DNA from 2 places in the [Clostridium] scindens ATCC 35704 genome. Region 1 is predicted to be linked to the other one. Evidence: riboswitches for the same ligand, from Rfam matches in the RefSeq annotation. Region 1 holds a riboswitch; the other holds the start of a gene.
The links. A riboswitch is a leader RNA that binds a small molecule or an ion and turns the genes downstream of it on or off. The one in region 1 is predicted to bind thiamine pyrophosphate.

Region 2: another riboswitch for thiamine pyrophosphate. It lies ahead of thiC (phosphomethylpyrimidine synthase ThiC); the one in region 1 lies ahead of thiT (energy-coupled thiamine transporter ThiT).

The regions. Positions count from the first base shown of each region.
Region 1 covers NZ_CP036170.1:2,640,478-2,647,808, reverse strand. Annotated here, with positions in the region: gene gltB (glutamate synthase large subunit) at 1-2,652, opposite strand, end outside; gene HDCHBGLK_RS13685 (CPBP family intramembrane glutamic endopeptidase) at 2,779-3,780, opposite strand; TPP riboswitch at 3,884-3,986, shown strand; gene thiT (energy-coupled thiamine transporter ThiT) at 3,983-4,546, shown strand; gene HDCHBGLK_RS13675 (prolyl-tRNA synthetase associated domain-containing protein) at 4,854-5,345, opposite strand; gene HDCHBGLK_RS13670 (helix-turn-helix domain-containing protein) at 5,362-5,916, opposite strand; gene HDCHBGLK_RS13665 (thiamine phosphate synthase) at 6,002-6,592, opposite strand; gene thiH (2-iminoacetate synthase ThiH) at 6,621-7,331, opposite strand, start outside.
Region 2 covers NZ_CP036170.1:1,876,110-1,883,440, reverse strand. Annotated here, with positions in the region: gene HDCHBGLK_RS09610 (ABC transporter permease) at 1-49, opposite strand, end outside; gene HDCHBGLK_RS09605 (ABC transporter substrate-binding protein) at 39-1,055, opposite strand; gene HDCHBGLK_RS09600 (helix-turn-helix transcriptional regulator) at 1,209-1,424, shown strand; gene HDCHBGLK_RS09595 (DUF6773 family protein) at 1,408-1,860, shown strand; gene HDCHBGLK_RS09590 (DUF6483 family protein) at 1,881-2,270, shown strand; gene yaaA (peroxide stress protein YaaA) at 2,419-3,198, opposite strand; gene HDCHBGLK_RS09580 (YjdF family protein) at 3,243-3,659, opposite strand; gene HDCHBGLK_RS09575 (TfoX/Sxy family protein) at 3,811-4,095, opposite strand; gene thiC (phosphomethylpyrimidine synthase ThiC) at 4,216-5,520, opposite strand; TPP riboswitch at 5,648-5,755, opposite strand; partial or broken gene HDCHBGLK_RS09565 (fructose bisphosphate aldolase) at 5,800-6,587, opposite strand; gene HDCHBGLK_RS09560 (UvrD-helicase domain-containing protein) at 6,635-7,331, opposite strand, start outside.

The DNA.
Region 1 (7,331 bases):
TTCCTTGGAGATGGAGCCATAGGACATGGCTCCTGTCTTAAACCTGGTGACAATCGAATCCACGCTCTCCACTTCGTCTACGGGAATCCCCTTCTTCGGATACTTGAATTCCAGCTGGCCACGCAGATTGATGTGCGCGCCTTCCTCATTCACCATATCCGTATATTTCTTGAACATTTCATAATCGCCGCGTCTGGCGGACTGCTGCAGCATGTGGATGGTCTGCGGATTGTAAAGATGCTTTTCTCCGCCGCTTTTGGACTTATGCTGCCCGATGCTGTTCAAGGTCAGATCCACTTCCAGCCCCAGCGGGTCAAATGCCTGCGAATGGCGCGCCACATAGTCCTGGGCAATCTCTTCGATTCCGATGCCGCCGATACGGCTTACGGTATCGGTAAAATATTTATCTATAAACGCTTCCTTCAGGCCGATCGCCTCAAATATTTTTGCTCCTTGATAAGATTGGATAGTGGATATTCCCATCTTGGACGCAACCTTTACAATTCCGGAAAGCACCGCATGGTTATAATCATCCACGGCCGCATAGTAGTCCTTCTGAAGCATATCCGTATCAATCAGCTGCCGGATCGACTCATGGGCAAGATAGGGATTGATCGCACAAGCGCCGTAGCCCAAAAGGGTTGCAAAATGATGCACTTCCCTTGGCTCTCCCGTCTCCAGAATAATTGCGACGGAAGTCCTCTTTTTCGTCCTCACCAGGTGCTGCTGTAATCCCGACAATGCCAGCAAGGACGGCATGGCTACATGATATTCATCCACGCCCCGGTCCGAGAGGATCAGGATATTGGCGCCTTCGCGGATTGCCCGGTCTACCTCGATGAACAAGTAGTCGATCGCTTTCTCCAGGCTAGAATTCTTGTAATAGATAATGGGAATCTCCGCTATCTGGAATCCGTCTGCCTTCATACTCTTGATCTTTAGAAGATCCGTGCTGGTAAGAATCGGATTCTCCACCTTCAGCATCCTGCAGTTTTCAGCCCTCTCTTCCAACAGGTTGCCATCCGCGCCGATATAGACGGTGGTGGAAGTCACTACTTCCTCCCGGATCGCGTCAATGGGAGGATTGGTCACCTGCGCGAACAACTGCTTGAAGTACCCGAACAGATTCTGATGCTTGTCCGAGAGCACCGCCAGAGGGGCATCGATTCCCATGGCTGCCGTCCCTTCCACTCCATTTTTCGCCATGTTCATGATGGATGTCTTCACTTCCTCGTAGGAATAGCCGAAGGCTTTTTGGAGGCGCTTGCATTCTTCCGGCGTATAGGACGGGACCTTCTGGTTTGGAATCTTAAGGCTGCTAAGTTCTGTCAGGTTGCTGTCAAGCCATTCTCCGTAAGGCTGACGGCTCGCGTATCTCTCCTTCAGTTCTTCATCGTCGATCACCTTTCCCTGCACGGTATCTACAAGCAGCATCTTTCCAGGATGCAGGCGCTCTTTTACGACGATCTTGCCCGGGTCAATATCAAGCACACCCACCTCGGAAGACAAGATCAGTGTGTCATCATCCGTGATATAATATCTGGAAGGACGAAGGCCATTCCTGTCAAGGACGGCTCCCATGCAGTCCCCGTCGCAGAAAAGAATAGACGCGGGCCCGTCCCACGGCTCCATCATGGTGGCGTAGTATTGATAGAAATCCTTCTTCTCCTGGGACATATTCTTCGTATTGGCCCAAGGTTCAGGAATCGCGATCATGACGGCAAGCGGCAGGTCCATCCCGCTCATCACCATGAATTCAATGGCATTATCCAGCATGGCAGAGTCAGATCCTGCGATATTGATGGCCGGCAGCACCTTGTGAAGCTCGCCCTTCAGGTATTCTGACTCCATGTTCTCTTCCCTTGCCCGCATCTTGTCCGCATTGCCGCGAATCGTATTGATCTCTCCGTTATGTACGATAAACCGGTTCGGATGCGCCCTTTCCCAACTGGGGTTCGTATTGGTGCTGAACCTGGAATGCACGAGAGCTATCGCGGACTCGTAGTCCGCATCCTGCAGGTCTTCGAAGAACGAACGCAGCTGGCCTACCAGGAACATTCCCTTGTAGGCAATCGTGCGGCTTGACAGGGATGCCACATAAGTGTCATCGCTGCTCTGCTCAAATACCCGCCGGATCACATACAGCCGCCTGTCAAAATCCAGGCCTTTCTCCACCTTTTTCGGGCGCTCGATGAATCCCTGCATAATGCAGGGCATACATTCCCGCGCACGGCTTCCCAGGACCTCCGCCTTAACCGGCACTTCCCTCCAGCCCAGGAAATTCATGCCTTCCTTTTTTACGATTACTTCGAAAATCTTCTTCGCCTGATTTCTCTTCAGCTCATCCTGAGGGAAGAAAAACATCCCGACTCCGTAATCTCTCTGTGAACTTAAAAGGATGCCGAGAGGCTTGCAGACTTTGGAGAAAAACTTGTGGGATATCTGTAATAAGATTCCAACTCCGTCACCTGTCTTACCTTCGGCATCCTTGCCAGCTCTATGTTCTAAGTTTTCTACAATCTTTAATGCATTTGCCACAGTACTATGACTTTTTTGCCCTTTAATGTTGACGATTGCACCGATTCCGCAGTTATCATGTTCAAACCCGGGACGGTACAAGCCACATTGACCGCTTGCGCTCTGTCCGCTCATATATTCAGTCCTTTCATTTAATTTTTTATTACTATACTACATTTTCCCCGGCTTGTAAACCGTAACTTTTCTCAAATTGTCAGATAATCAGACTATTTATTTCATGAAAGCAAAGAATCTGGCAGTTTATACGGCTGCCAGATTCTCATGTTCTTCGGATTTCCCCGGGATATCTGGTTTCTCTTCTATTCTCTGGATGAACACAAACATGGTGGCGGCTATGGACGCGCACGCAACCGTTACGATTCCGATACGCAGAACATCTTCTGCCAGCCATTCCAGCAGTTTGTACTTCGTCGCCAGCACTGATAATAGATTCATAGACATATGCGCCAGAATCGGCGCCTTTACCGAGCCATACTTCTCATACAGATAAGCCAGCATCATTCCAATTACAAACCCGTATATCATCTGGACGATATTATTATGAATCCATCCAAATACGAATGCCGACAGCAGCGCTGCCTGCATGAATCCTCCATTTTCCCTAAAACGCTTAAAAAGCAGCCCGCGAAATACCAGTTCTTCACTGATGGGCACGATGATTGCCAATACCGCGATCTGCAAAGCCAGCGGCGCGGAATACATTCCTTCCAGCGTCTCTGTATAAGTTTCGCTGGCCGCCGAGAAATTCCCTATAGTAATCAGGTTATTCAGCCCCAGGCACATAGCAGCGGCAATGACAATGACTGCGAAATATTTCCAGATAGGCGCCTTTTTATTGGGGTGGAATCCCATTGCCTTCTCTTTTGCCCTGTCTTTATGGAACAGGAATGCCATAACCGGTATCACGATCAGAGCCCGCACTCCATTGATCGGAGTAGAATAGGCATTCATCTGCTTGACGACAGCATTCATGATAGAAGCCCCGTCCTTTTCCATCAGTTCCATCGTCTGGCTGAGGCTGCTTCCTTGATTCAATTCATTGCCATAATGGCTTACTATATACACAGAAGTCAAAGCATACTCTGCAATCATGCTTACGAGTATCCCGATCACCAGCCATATTACGACCGGCCCCCACAGGTGCCACAGCCGCTTGCCATAACTTTCCGGCTTCATAGGTGGCACCTGGCCGCCCTGACCCTGTCTGTTCTGTTGTTGTTCCATACGCTTCCTCACTTTCATCTATCAATACCTTCTCTATTCTACTTCTCATTCCCCTAACTTGCAATAAAAAAAGTATAAACTTTCTCTCCTACTTGACAATTTCCGGCATGACTCCTATCATAAGACCCATATGGGGCGCTGATATGGCTGAGATGCGCGAAGACGCGCAGACCCTTGAACTTGATCCGGGTAATGCTGGCGTAAGGAAGGAGAATATAATATGTCAAAATCAAATATCACAAAAAGCGGCGCAACACACGCCGCAACGAAGAAACTCGTTTTTTCTGCTATGGGAATCGCTCTTGCAATGGTAACATCCTACATCAAAGTATGGGAAATGCCAATGGGCGGCTCTATCACTTTGATGTCCATGCTGTTTATCTGTCTGATCGGCTACTGGTTCGGCCCCAAATATGGTCTGCTGGCTGGCGCCGCCTATGGCCTGCTTCAATTCATCGTTGATCCCTATATGCTGACCATCCCCCAGGTAATCCTGGATTATCCCCTGGCTTTCGGCGCTCTTGGCCTGTCAGGCTTTTTCAGCAATCGAAAATACGGCCTACAGGTTGGATACTTTGCAGGCGTTCTTGGAAGGTTCCTCTGCTCGACCTTGTCCGGCGTTATCTTCTTCGCCTCATTTGCTCCAAAAGGCATGAATCCCTGGGCATATTCCGCGATGTACCAGGGCGGATATCTGGGCGCTGAGGCAGTCATCACCTTGGTGATCATCTCCATTCCCCCGGTTGCAAAGGCGTTGAAGCAGGTTGGTGTAGGAATTCGGTAAGTTGGTGGTACGCCCGGGAGGGAGGGGGTGCGATTCCTCCCTCCCGGGCTACCGGCAATTTACTGGCAATTCTGCGGTGAGTGCCGGCGTTTCTGTACGCTTTACGCAGGGGGCATCTATAAAGGCGTTATATGGGGTTTACCAGAATGATTTCATTGTATTGGCAAAAGAAAAGGCCCTTCAAGGGCCTTTTTCATGGTAAAGATGATACTTCCTTAAATCATTTTTTGCGTCATTACCGCCTGCACCTCGCGGGATTGCCAGCGAAGTACCGGGCGGCTTGGAGGCGGGCACTACTTCCCTAAAATCACAACTTAATCTTCACCACATCTACATCCAGATCCCACAAAAACTTATCCAGATCCTTAAAAGACAAAAATACCGTGGCCGTATTTTCCAACGGATGGATACCCAGACTCTTGCATCTGCTTAAGTCTTTGTCGATAAAGAACTCTACTGCATGGTCGGTATCGTTCATGAGGCCAAAGGGAGACACGCTGCCCTGCTTAAGGCCCAGATATTTTTCCAGGCGGTCTTCTGAAGCGAAGCTGAGGTTTCCTCCTCCCAGCTGCCTTCCCAATGATTTTAAGTCTACCTTCTTGCTTTCCTCGCAAGTCACCAGGAAATGCCTCTTTCCCTTAGAATCTCTTAAGAACAGATTCTTACATAGGGTTCCCTTTTCCGGCAGGCCAAGCCTGTCCATGTCTTCCATGGTGTGCACCGGCTCGTGCTCTACCACCTCATACTTGATTTTCAACTTGTCCAATGCGTCATACACGCGCTGCTTCTGATTCTCCATGCTGCAATGCTCCTTTCTAATTCGGGTAATGGACTACTATGCTGGCAGTCACCATCCCGGTTCCTGTGTTCTTATAGATATAATCGTCGAAAGCGTTATAGGAGGCTGCCTCCCCGGCTTCCAATACATATTCCCGATCCTGGAAGCTTAAGGTAAGCTGTCCCGAATATACAGTAATGAATTCCCTGGTTCCGTTCATCTGCCGGTTCCCTGGCATCATGCCTCCCTCGTCAAATTCCAGATCGAATATCTCAAAGTCCTGTCCGTCCCGGAAGTTGAAGATGGGATAGAGCCTGTACCTTCCGTCATCGCCGCTTAACGGCACGACCTCGGACTTGCCCGTCTTGGAAAACGGCTTGGGCTTATCTAGTGTAAATGCCGTCACTGGAACTTTTAATCCCAGCGAAAGTTTATACACGGTAGAGATGGTAGGATTTACTTCCCCTCGCTCCAACTGGCTGAGCATGCTCTTGCTGATAGAAGTAAGAGCAGATGCCTGCTCCAGGCTCAATCCTTTTCCTTTCCGTATCTCTTTCAGATTCTCGGCTATGATTTGATTTAATCTCTCCAAAAGGACTCCTCCTTAAGATTCCTGTATATGGAATTTTTTTCTATTATATTGCATACAAAGAAAAAAGTAAAGTCCAAACCCGCTTTTACCACCCCATGCATTCCGACATCACGCAGATTCCCCGGGCGCCATGGGCCATCATCTCCTCCACGCAGCCTATTTCCCCTTTCATTCCCCCGATGGCATATACGGGAAGGCAAACTGCCTCGCAGACATTCTCAAGGAATTCCACGCCTCTTGGAGCCACGCCTTTCTTGCAGTCTGTCGCAAAGATATGTCCGGCAGTAAGATAGGAGGCTCCCAATCTTTCCGCCAGAAGCGCCTCCTCCTTCCCATGGATGGAGACTCCGATTATATCAAACTGTCCCCGGATCTTAGGAGTTTCTTTAAGTAAATGCAAAGGAACGTGAATCGCCCGGCTTCCTACATGCAGCGCTGCCTTCGCGTAGGTATGGGCAATACACGGCACGCCATAGGTTTGGCAGATTTCCCGAACCTGGCGATACAGGAGTTCATAATCTTCGGGCCCCATATCCTTTTCCCGTACGATAACCGCCCCCGGCTGTCTCCGGCAGATTCTTTCTATTTGTTCCAGATAAGGCCCGGCACACAGATGCCGGTTCGTCACGGCGATCACACGGCTATAAAAGTCCTCGCTATTACCGAGAATTCCCATACCCTTCTGTCCCTCCTCAACCCCAGGCCTACACATAGACATAGTCATTCATCACCGGCTGGAGATTCAGATGCAGCAGATCTTCATACACCTCTTCTACAGAACGTCCGTCGGAGATCTCGAACTGGTCGTCCCCTTTCGTCTCAAGATCTTCCACATGTTCCCCGATTCCGGTGCTTACGCCAGCGGAGATCTTCGTAGCAGCAATATTTACCAGGTTGTCCCTGACGCGGGCACATTCCCTGGTGGAGACGGTAATGCTTGCAAACGGCATGAACAGGCGGTACGCCGTCACCACCTGCAAGAGCTGGGGCTCGTGCACATCCATAGGGTTAATCTTATCATTATTGATGATCGGACGCAGGCGGGGACAGGAGAATGCGATCTCCGCATGCGGATATTTCCGCTGCAGCAAGTAGGCATGCATTCCTGTGGCATATGCGTCTTTGCGGAAGTCATCCAGCCCTAAGAGAGCCGCAAATCCCACGCCCCGCATGCCGCCTTTGAGGGCCCTTTCCTGGGCGTTCAGGCGGTAAGGGAATATCCGCTTATGTCCGGCCAGATGAAGCGTCTCGTACTTTTCCGAATTATAGGTTTCCTGGAACACGGTGACATAGTCCGCGCCGCATTCGTGCAGATAGGCATATTCATCCGAATTCATCGGATACACTTCAAGCCCGATGACCTTGAAATATTTACGGGCAATCCGGCAGGCCTTGCCGATATATTCCACGGTAGA
Region 2 (7,331 bases), 760 kb from region 1:
GGACGGTTATCCTGGAACTTCTGGAATGTATGTTCTTCTTATCTTGCATAATAGAAGTCATCATCCGGTACTGCACCTCCGACGGTCTCCGGATTCTGCCCAAGCAAGGTATTCAAATATCCGGAAAGCATGGTCTTCATCTCTTTGCCTTCCACGAATACGATGCTGCACTCCGGAATTGCCTTTACTGCTACTTCTTTGGCTATGATATCATGGTTTCCGATGATCTCTGCCGCTGCCTGGGTATCCTCATTGACAAAATCCACTGACTTCCGGTAGGCATCCATAAATGCCTTTACTTCCTTTGGATGCTCTTCCAGGAATCCCTTGCGAATGACCGCAACGCCTGTCACCAGGCGGCTTCCATCTTCCGTTCCGCTTTCCCACAGTTCGTTCAGATCCAGGGCAACCCTTAGTTGGTCGTTCTTCATCACCGCCGTAGTCACGAATGGCTGGGGCAGAAGTCCTACTGCCGTCGGGTCTGCCGCCAGAGCCGCAACCACCTCCGCGTGCTCGGACTTGTACTCAATGGTTACATCGCTTAGAGGATCGATGCCATGCGCGGTAAGCACGGAGTTAAGAGCGTACTCCGGCGTCGCCCCTTTTCCGCTTGCATAGATCGTCTTTCCCTTCAAGTCTTCCACCGACTGGATGCTATTCCCATTTTCCACCAGATAGAGAATGCCTAATGTATTGACTGCCAGCACGTTTACCTGCTTCTGCGTCTTCTGGTACAGGACGGCTGCCAGATTCGCTGGAACCGCGGCAATATCCACTTGTCCCTGGACTATCATCGGCACGATCTCATCCGGGGATACCGAGATCGTGAACTCATACTGGTTATCGTCCAGCATCTGCGCCATTCCCATAGCCGTTGGTCCCTTAAGCGCCCCTACCTTGATCGGAGTCTGGGATTTCGCTTTATCATCTTTCTTGGCTTGCTCTTCTTTGGCCGTATCTGCCTTCTTGTCCTCTTCCTTTGCACCGCATCCTCCAAGCGCCGCCGCGCAGAGACACAGCACCATCAGCCATGCGGCCAGCCTTCTCTTCTTCATAATATTTTCCTTCTTTCTTAAGTAGATTAATTTCTATTATACCTCTTTTTTCCTTAATGTACTATTGCAAAATATATTCACCAATATGTAAAATATAATTGACATTCTTTAAGGAACCGATTATTCTATAGTCAAGAGGAGGCATGGGAAAGGATGAAGAATAAAAAAATGAAGATGGCCCGCCTAAGCCTCGATATGTCCCAAGAGATGCTTGCCGCCAAAGTAGACGTAACGCGTCAGACAATCGGCATGATAGAGGCGGGGAAATTCAATCCATCATTAAAATTATGCATTGCCATCTGCAAGGTTCTGCATGTAACATTAGACGACCTATTCTGGGAGGAGGATGAATATGAAGAAAATAGTTGATGAACGACAGGAATTAGAATTATTAAAAATAGAACGGGCAGGCTTCTACGTGCTGTTCTTTGCCCTTGCGGCCGATATTTCGGCTAAAACATTATTTTTCCAAGTACCTTTTAGAGCGTTGATCGGGGAAAATGTCGCCTTTCTGGCAGGCTGCGTCACAATCCTGGCCGGATGTATGAAGAGAGGATTATGGAACTATAGCTCTAAGCCCGGTCTTAAGAACTATCTGCTGTCAAGCTTGATAGGAACCCTCATATTCGGCCTGATGTTCCTGGCTTCCCTTATATACCGGGACATCCCGCACGCTGGCTATGCAGCCCTGATCTTTGCAATCTCTATATTTATCCTGATGTTCGCGACCCTTGCGGCTATCGGGGAATATACGAAGAAAAGGCAGGCGAAGCTGGATCAGGAATATGAAGATGAAGATGAATAAGCAAGGATTGAGGTGATTCTATGGATTTTGAGCAAGATTATATTATGCGTATGATTCAGGATGTCGTACGGTTCCTGATGCAGCTGATCACCGGCAGGCAGCAGTTTCAGTATGACTTTGCTAATTTCACAGGGAATATGACCGGCAATGATCATTTTGCCCGTCTCATCGCCCTTGCAGATGCCGGAAAGATCAACAGCGCGGAAAATATGATGTACGAAGATCTTGACCCTGAGGATAAGGAATATCTGATGCTGGGCCTTGCCTTCTATTCCCACATCAATGAATACTCGGATGATTTCCTGACTGCAGCCGACTACTCCCGGGCCGAGATCCAGGATGGCATCCGAAGCCTCTTGAACGAGTATGGGATCACAGGGCTTGACGCCATCTATGAATCTTTGGACTGAACGCATACTGACGAGCCGTAGGCAGATATCATGCCCATCGACAATCTGATCGGATTCGCGGAATCAGAGGGCAGAAGCCAATACTTCAGCGTGGACGCTGCATGTCCTGCTTGCTGTTTATCATATCCGTATGCCGCCTAGTTCCTTTTTAATGCGCCTCGGCATCTCTGTCTTGTTTCAAGATAAATACCAGCGTATCCACATCAGAATATTCCTGTGAAAAATGGTAACCCAGCCGGTTGAAGCCCTTGATTCCTTCCATGTCTTCTACTTGGTTCTTTGCCAGATAGCGGACCATCTCTCCACGGGCCATCTTCGCCAGTGTTCCCTTCTCAACCACCTTATCACCGATCACCTCTGCGAAGACACAGGTAATAAACCGGATATCCTGCCGCAGATATCTGGATATGCATTTGCTGTATTCCTTTGAGGCAAGATTCAGAATGAATTGATCCTCTTCAAATAACGCATCTGCCAATGCGCTGCCCCAGAATTCATACAGCGAGCCAAGCGAAGGGCGCTGTCTATGATTCCCCATCTTGGCCTGCATCTCCAGCCGATAGGGCACGACGCCGTCAAACGGCTTTAAGATTCCATAGAATCCGGATAATATGCGAAGGTGCTCCTGAAGATAGGCAAATGCTTCTTCCTCCATAACCGCCGGAGCCATATACTGATACTGGATGCCTTCGTAAGACAGGATGGCTGGCGTCAACGATTTTTCCAAATCCATCTTGCTAAAACGCCGGTAATTCAGTTCCGCGATCTTGTCATTGCATTTCCAGATCGTCTTGCATTGACTATAATCCAATGACTGCATATAATCTAACAATTCCTGGGTCTTGTCAAGGAAAGCCGGGAGTTCCTGGCAGGGGAATACATCTGTATTGACATTCATTTTCTTTGCCGGTGATATGATAATGAGCATTTTTCGTCTCCTTTGGTACTTCTGACCAGCAAAAGCACGGGAGCCTAGTGGCCCCTGTGCTTCTCCTTTTTCTTCTGCTGCCTCAATTCAAACTTGCGCAGCTGCTCCGCCTCTCTTTTCTCCCGGCTTCTGCTTTTACGCTCCGTCTTCCTCTCTTCCAGCTGTAATTTCAGCGCCTGCTGGGATTTTGTTCCGATCCCGGCGGCCTCCGTCTGCCTGCGGGCCTCTTTCTGCCTGCGCTTTGGATTCACTTTCGCCTCTTTTACAGCCGTTTCAACAGCCGGACTAAAGCGTAACCTGTCATAACCGCGTAGCAGGATATCCCAGACCTCATAATCCTTCGGCTCTGCTCCGAATGTAATCTTCGAAGCCGAAAGACTTCCTTCTGCGATCCTCTCCACCACGCCGACCCAAAAAGGATCTTCAAAAAATACCGTCAGTGTTACCAATACTTTGTCCATGTTCTTTTCCTCCTTAATGAAAACATAAGCAAAAGAATGGACGACCTAAGGAGGAAGGTTACTGACAGCCCGCGCAAATAGCACAGTGCCGCGCCCGGACTACCAACCGGACTGTATGCATAAGCATACGTTGTGTTTTTATCTTTGCTGATTACATACTATCTTTTTTCGATCGGAACGTCAAGTTGGCGGCATTATAGAACTCCTTTAGTTCCGCTCTCTTCTCTACAGACAATTCGCTTTTTCTGATGCCTTGAATTGCGCCTTCCAGCGCGAGCAGGCGGTGCATGCAGGCGGAATCATCAATCGCCTTGATCTTAAGCCACGCCTGCTGGCTCCCCATCTCTTTCAACTGCTCATAAGTCGTGATTCCTACTTCCTGAAGCTGTTCCTCTACCTTGGGCCCGATATTCGGCAGTTTTGATAATTCTCCCATATGATACCTCCTGCTCTAATGACGATATTTTTCCCGTGGATTATAGTCCTTAGTATAACATCTTCACTCCCGAATGAACAGTCATTTACCACATGTCCCCCTTGGCAGAATCCATATATCTTACAAAATGTCTATATGTTCTCCTGCCAGCGCCTTATTCATGCTGCGCACCGCACAGAACTTTCCGCACATAGAACAGGTATCCTCGTGCTCCGGCTTGCGCTCTTCCCGGATTCTTTTGGCCGTCTCCGGGTCAATGGAGCAGGCCCACTGCGCCTCCCAGTCAAGAGCTTTTCTCGCGTCCGCCATCTGGTCATCGATTTCTCTTGCGCCCCGTACGCCTTTTGCGATATCTGCCGCATGGGCCGCAATCTTGGAGGCAATGATCCCCTGCTTTACATCCTCTACATTCGGAAGGGCCAGGTGCTCCGCCGGCGTTACGTAGCACAGGAATGCAGCGCCGGAAGCGGCGGCGATGGCTCCCCCGATCGCGGAAGTGATATGGTCATAGCCCGGCGCAATGTCCGTAACCAGAGGTCCCAGCACATAGAAGGGGGCGCCCTGGCAGATAGACTGCTGTACCTTCATATTCGCGGCAATCTGATCCATGGGCATATGTCCCGGCCCTTCCACCATGACCTGGACATCCTTTTCCCACGCGCGTTTCGTCAGTTCTCCCAGCCGCACCAGTTCCTCGATCTGGCACACATCCGTAGCGTCTGCAAGGCATCCGGGCCTGCAGGCGTCTCCCAGGGATATGGTCACATCGTATTCACGGCAGATATCCAGGATCTCATCATAATACTCATAGAACGGATTCTCTTCCCCGGTCATGCACATCCACGCAAATACAAGGGAGCCGCCTCGGGATACGATGTTCATCTTACGCTTATGCTTCTTCACCTGCTCGATGGTCTTCCTGGTGATTCCGCAGTGCAAAGTCACAAAATCCACGCCGTCTTGCGCGTGCAGCCGGATCACGTCTATAAAATCCCTGGCAGTCAGTGTGTCCAGATCCCTCTGGTAATGGATGACGGAATCATACACCGGTACCGTGCCAATCATAGCCGGACACTCATGAGTAAGCTTGCGCCTGAACGGTACCGTATCCCCATGGGAAGACAGGTCCATAATCGCATGGGCTCCCATGTTGACTGCCTCCATGACCTTCTCCATCTCCACATTGTAGTCCTTGCAGTCTCTGGAAACGCCCAGGTTCACATTGATTTTGGTCTTCAGCATGGAACCTACGCCCTCCGGGTCGATACATGCGTGATTCTTGTTGGCGCAGATTGCCACTTTCCCGGACGCTACCAGAGTCATCAGTTCCTCCACCGTCATCCGCTCCTTTTTCGCTACCGTCTCCAGTTCCTTGGTCACGATTCCTTTTCGTGCCGCCTCCATCTGTGTTGCATAGTTTCTCATTCTTTTACCACCCTTTCGTTTTGTTCTTGAATGACAGATGGATGAATGCTGGCAGAAGAGATTCTGCAGGAATTCTTTAAACTAAAAACTGCTGTAACGCAGATAGCATTACAGCAGTAAAATCCTACACTTTACTTCTATATCTCCCTACGTTGGCATTATCCAAATCAGGTTATGGGTTAAAGCGATACAGCTTACTCTCAGCCCGCTTACGCGAGCACCCCTGTTGTTCCTTCGTTAATTATACTATACAGGCCTTGTCCTTGCAAGATGCTTTTCCTATGCCATGGAAGCATCATAGATTGCCTGGATAGATTCCCTCAGCATCTCGTTGAACTCGTCATCCGTCTGGGAGTCAGTAAGTCCCTCCGTCAGTGCTCTGGAGAAACTGGCAATCATATGGTGATTCTGCGCAAGCTTCTCATTGGCTTCCTCACGGCTGTACCCGCCGGAAAGCGCGACCACCCGGACTACATGGGTGTCTGAGGCAATGCTGTCGTACAGGCCGGCTTCATCGGGAATGGTCAGTTTGAACATGATCCGGATGCCATCATCCAGATCGGCCAGATACCTATCTATCTCTGCTTTCAGGAACGACTCGATCTTCCCCTTCTCCTGGCTGTGGATGTCTACCTCCGGCTCCAGAATCGGCACGAATCCCGCCTTTGCTATCTGGATGCCGTAGGCGAACTGCTGCTTGACAATCTCATGGATTCCCTTCTCATTATAACTGCTGATGACGGAACGCATCTTCGTTCCGAATATATGGCGCTCCTTTGCCCGCTCAAGGAGAGCATCCAGTCCATTGATTGGCTTCATAAGGCGCACCCCGTCCACCTCGGCGGCAAGTCCTTTATCGACCTTCAGAATCGGAAGAATGCCCTTTTCAATCAGATAATCCTTGTACGCTTCTGATGGATCATGTCAAACATCTCTTCTTCCGACTGATACCGTTCTTCGCCGATCCCGTAATTTTTAAGGGCCTTTGGCGTGCTGCCGCCGCTCTGGTCCAGAGCCGCTATGAATCCTTTGCCATCATGCATCCTTTTTACCTGTTCTTCACTCATACGAATTCCTCCATTCTCTGTGTGAAACATAGTCCAAGTCGTTACATTTACAGTTCAAACAAACTCATCTGATGGCACTGTTCTACCCTCCTTTTGTGTGCCGTTTCTCTCTCCATCAGTTCTGGCGGCATCCCTTCCAGAAAACCGGATGCCTCTTTTGACGTCGTTAGAATCAATTCCTCCATCGCCCTTGTCATGCCTACATACAGAAGCCTGCGTTCCTCTTCCAGATCCGTTGTCCCTTTTTCACTTTCCAGGGGAATCAGCCCCTTCCTTGCCCCATAGATAAAGGTAACCGGGAATTCCAGTCCCTTCGCGCCGTGAAGCGTCATCAAGGTGACCGCGCCCGAAGCGTAGTTCCGGTTCCCGCACCGCTTAATATCGCTTTCTATGCCTAATTGGACCGCCAACATGAATTCCGGCATCGCCTTATAAAATACACCCATGCCCACCAGCTTCTTCACTGCCTCATTATCTTCCAGCTGCAGTTCCTCCATCCACAGTTCCAGGAACTTCTGTGGCTTTTTCTTCTGGTATAAAGGACGATACTTGCCCGCCATCCTTTCCAGTACTTCTTCCGCAGCCAGATTGCCATCCATATTCCACAGAAGTCTAAGGCACTGCTCCTTCGCCAGGATATCCATGGGATTGTCAAGATAACGGAAGAAGCAGATGCTTCCCCGTACTTTTTCTTCCTGCAGAAATGATCCTCTTCCTGCCACAATATATGGAATCCCTTCCTTC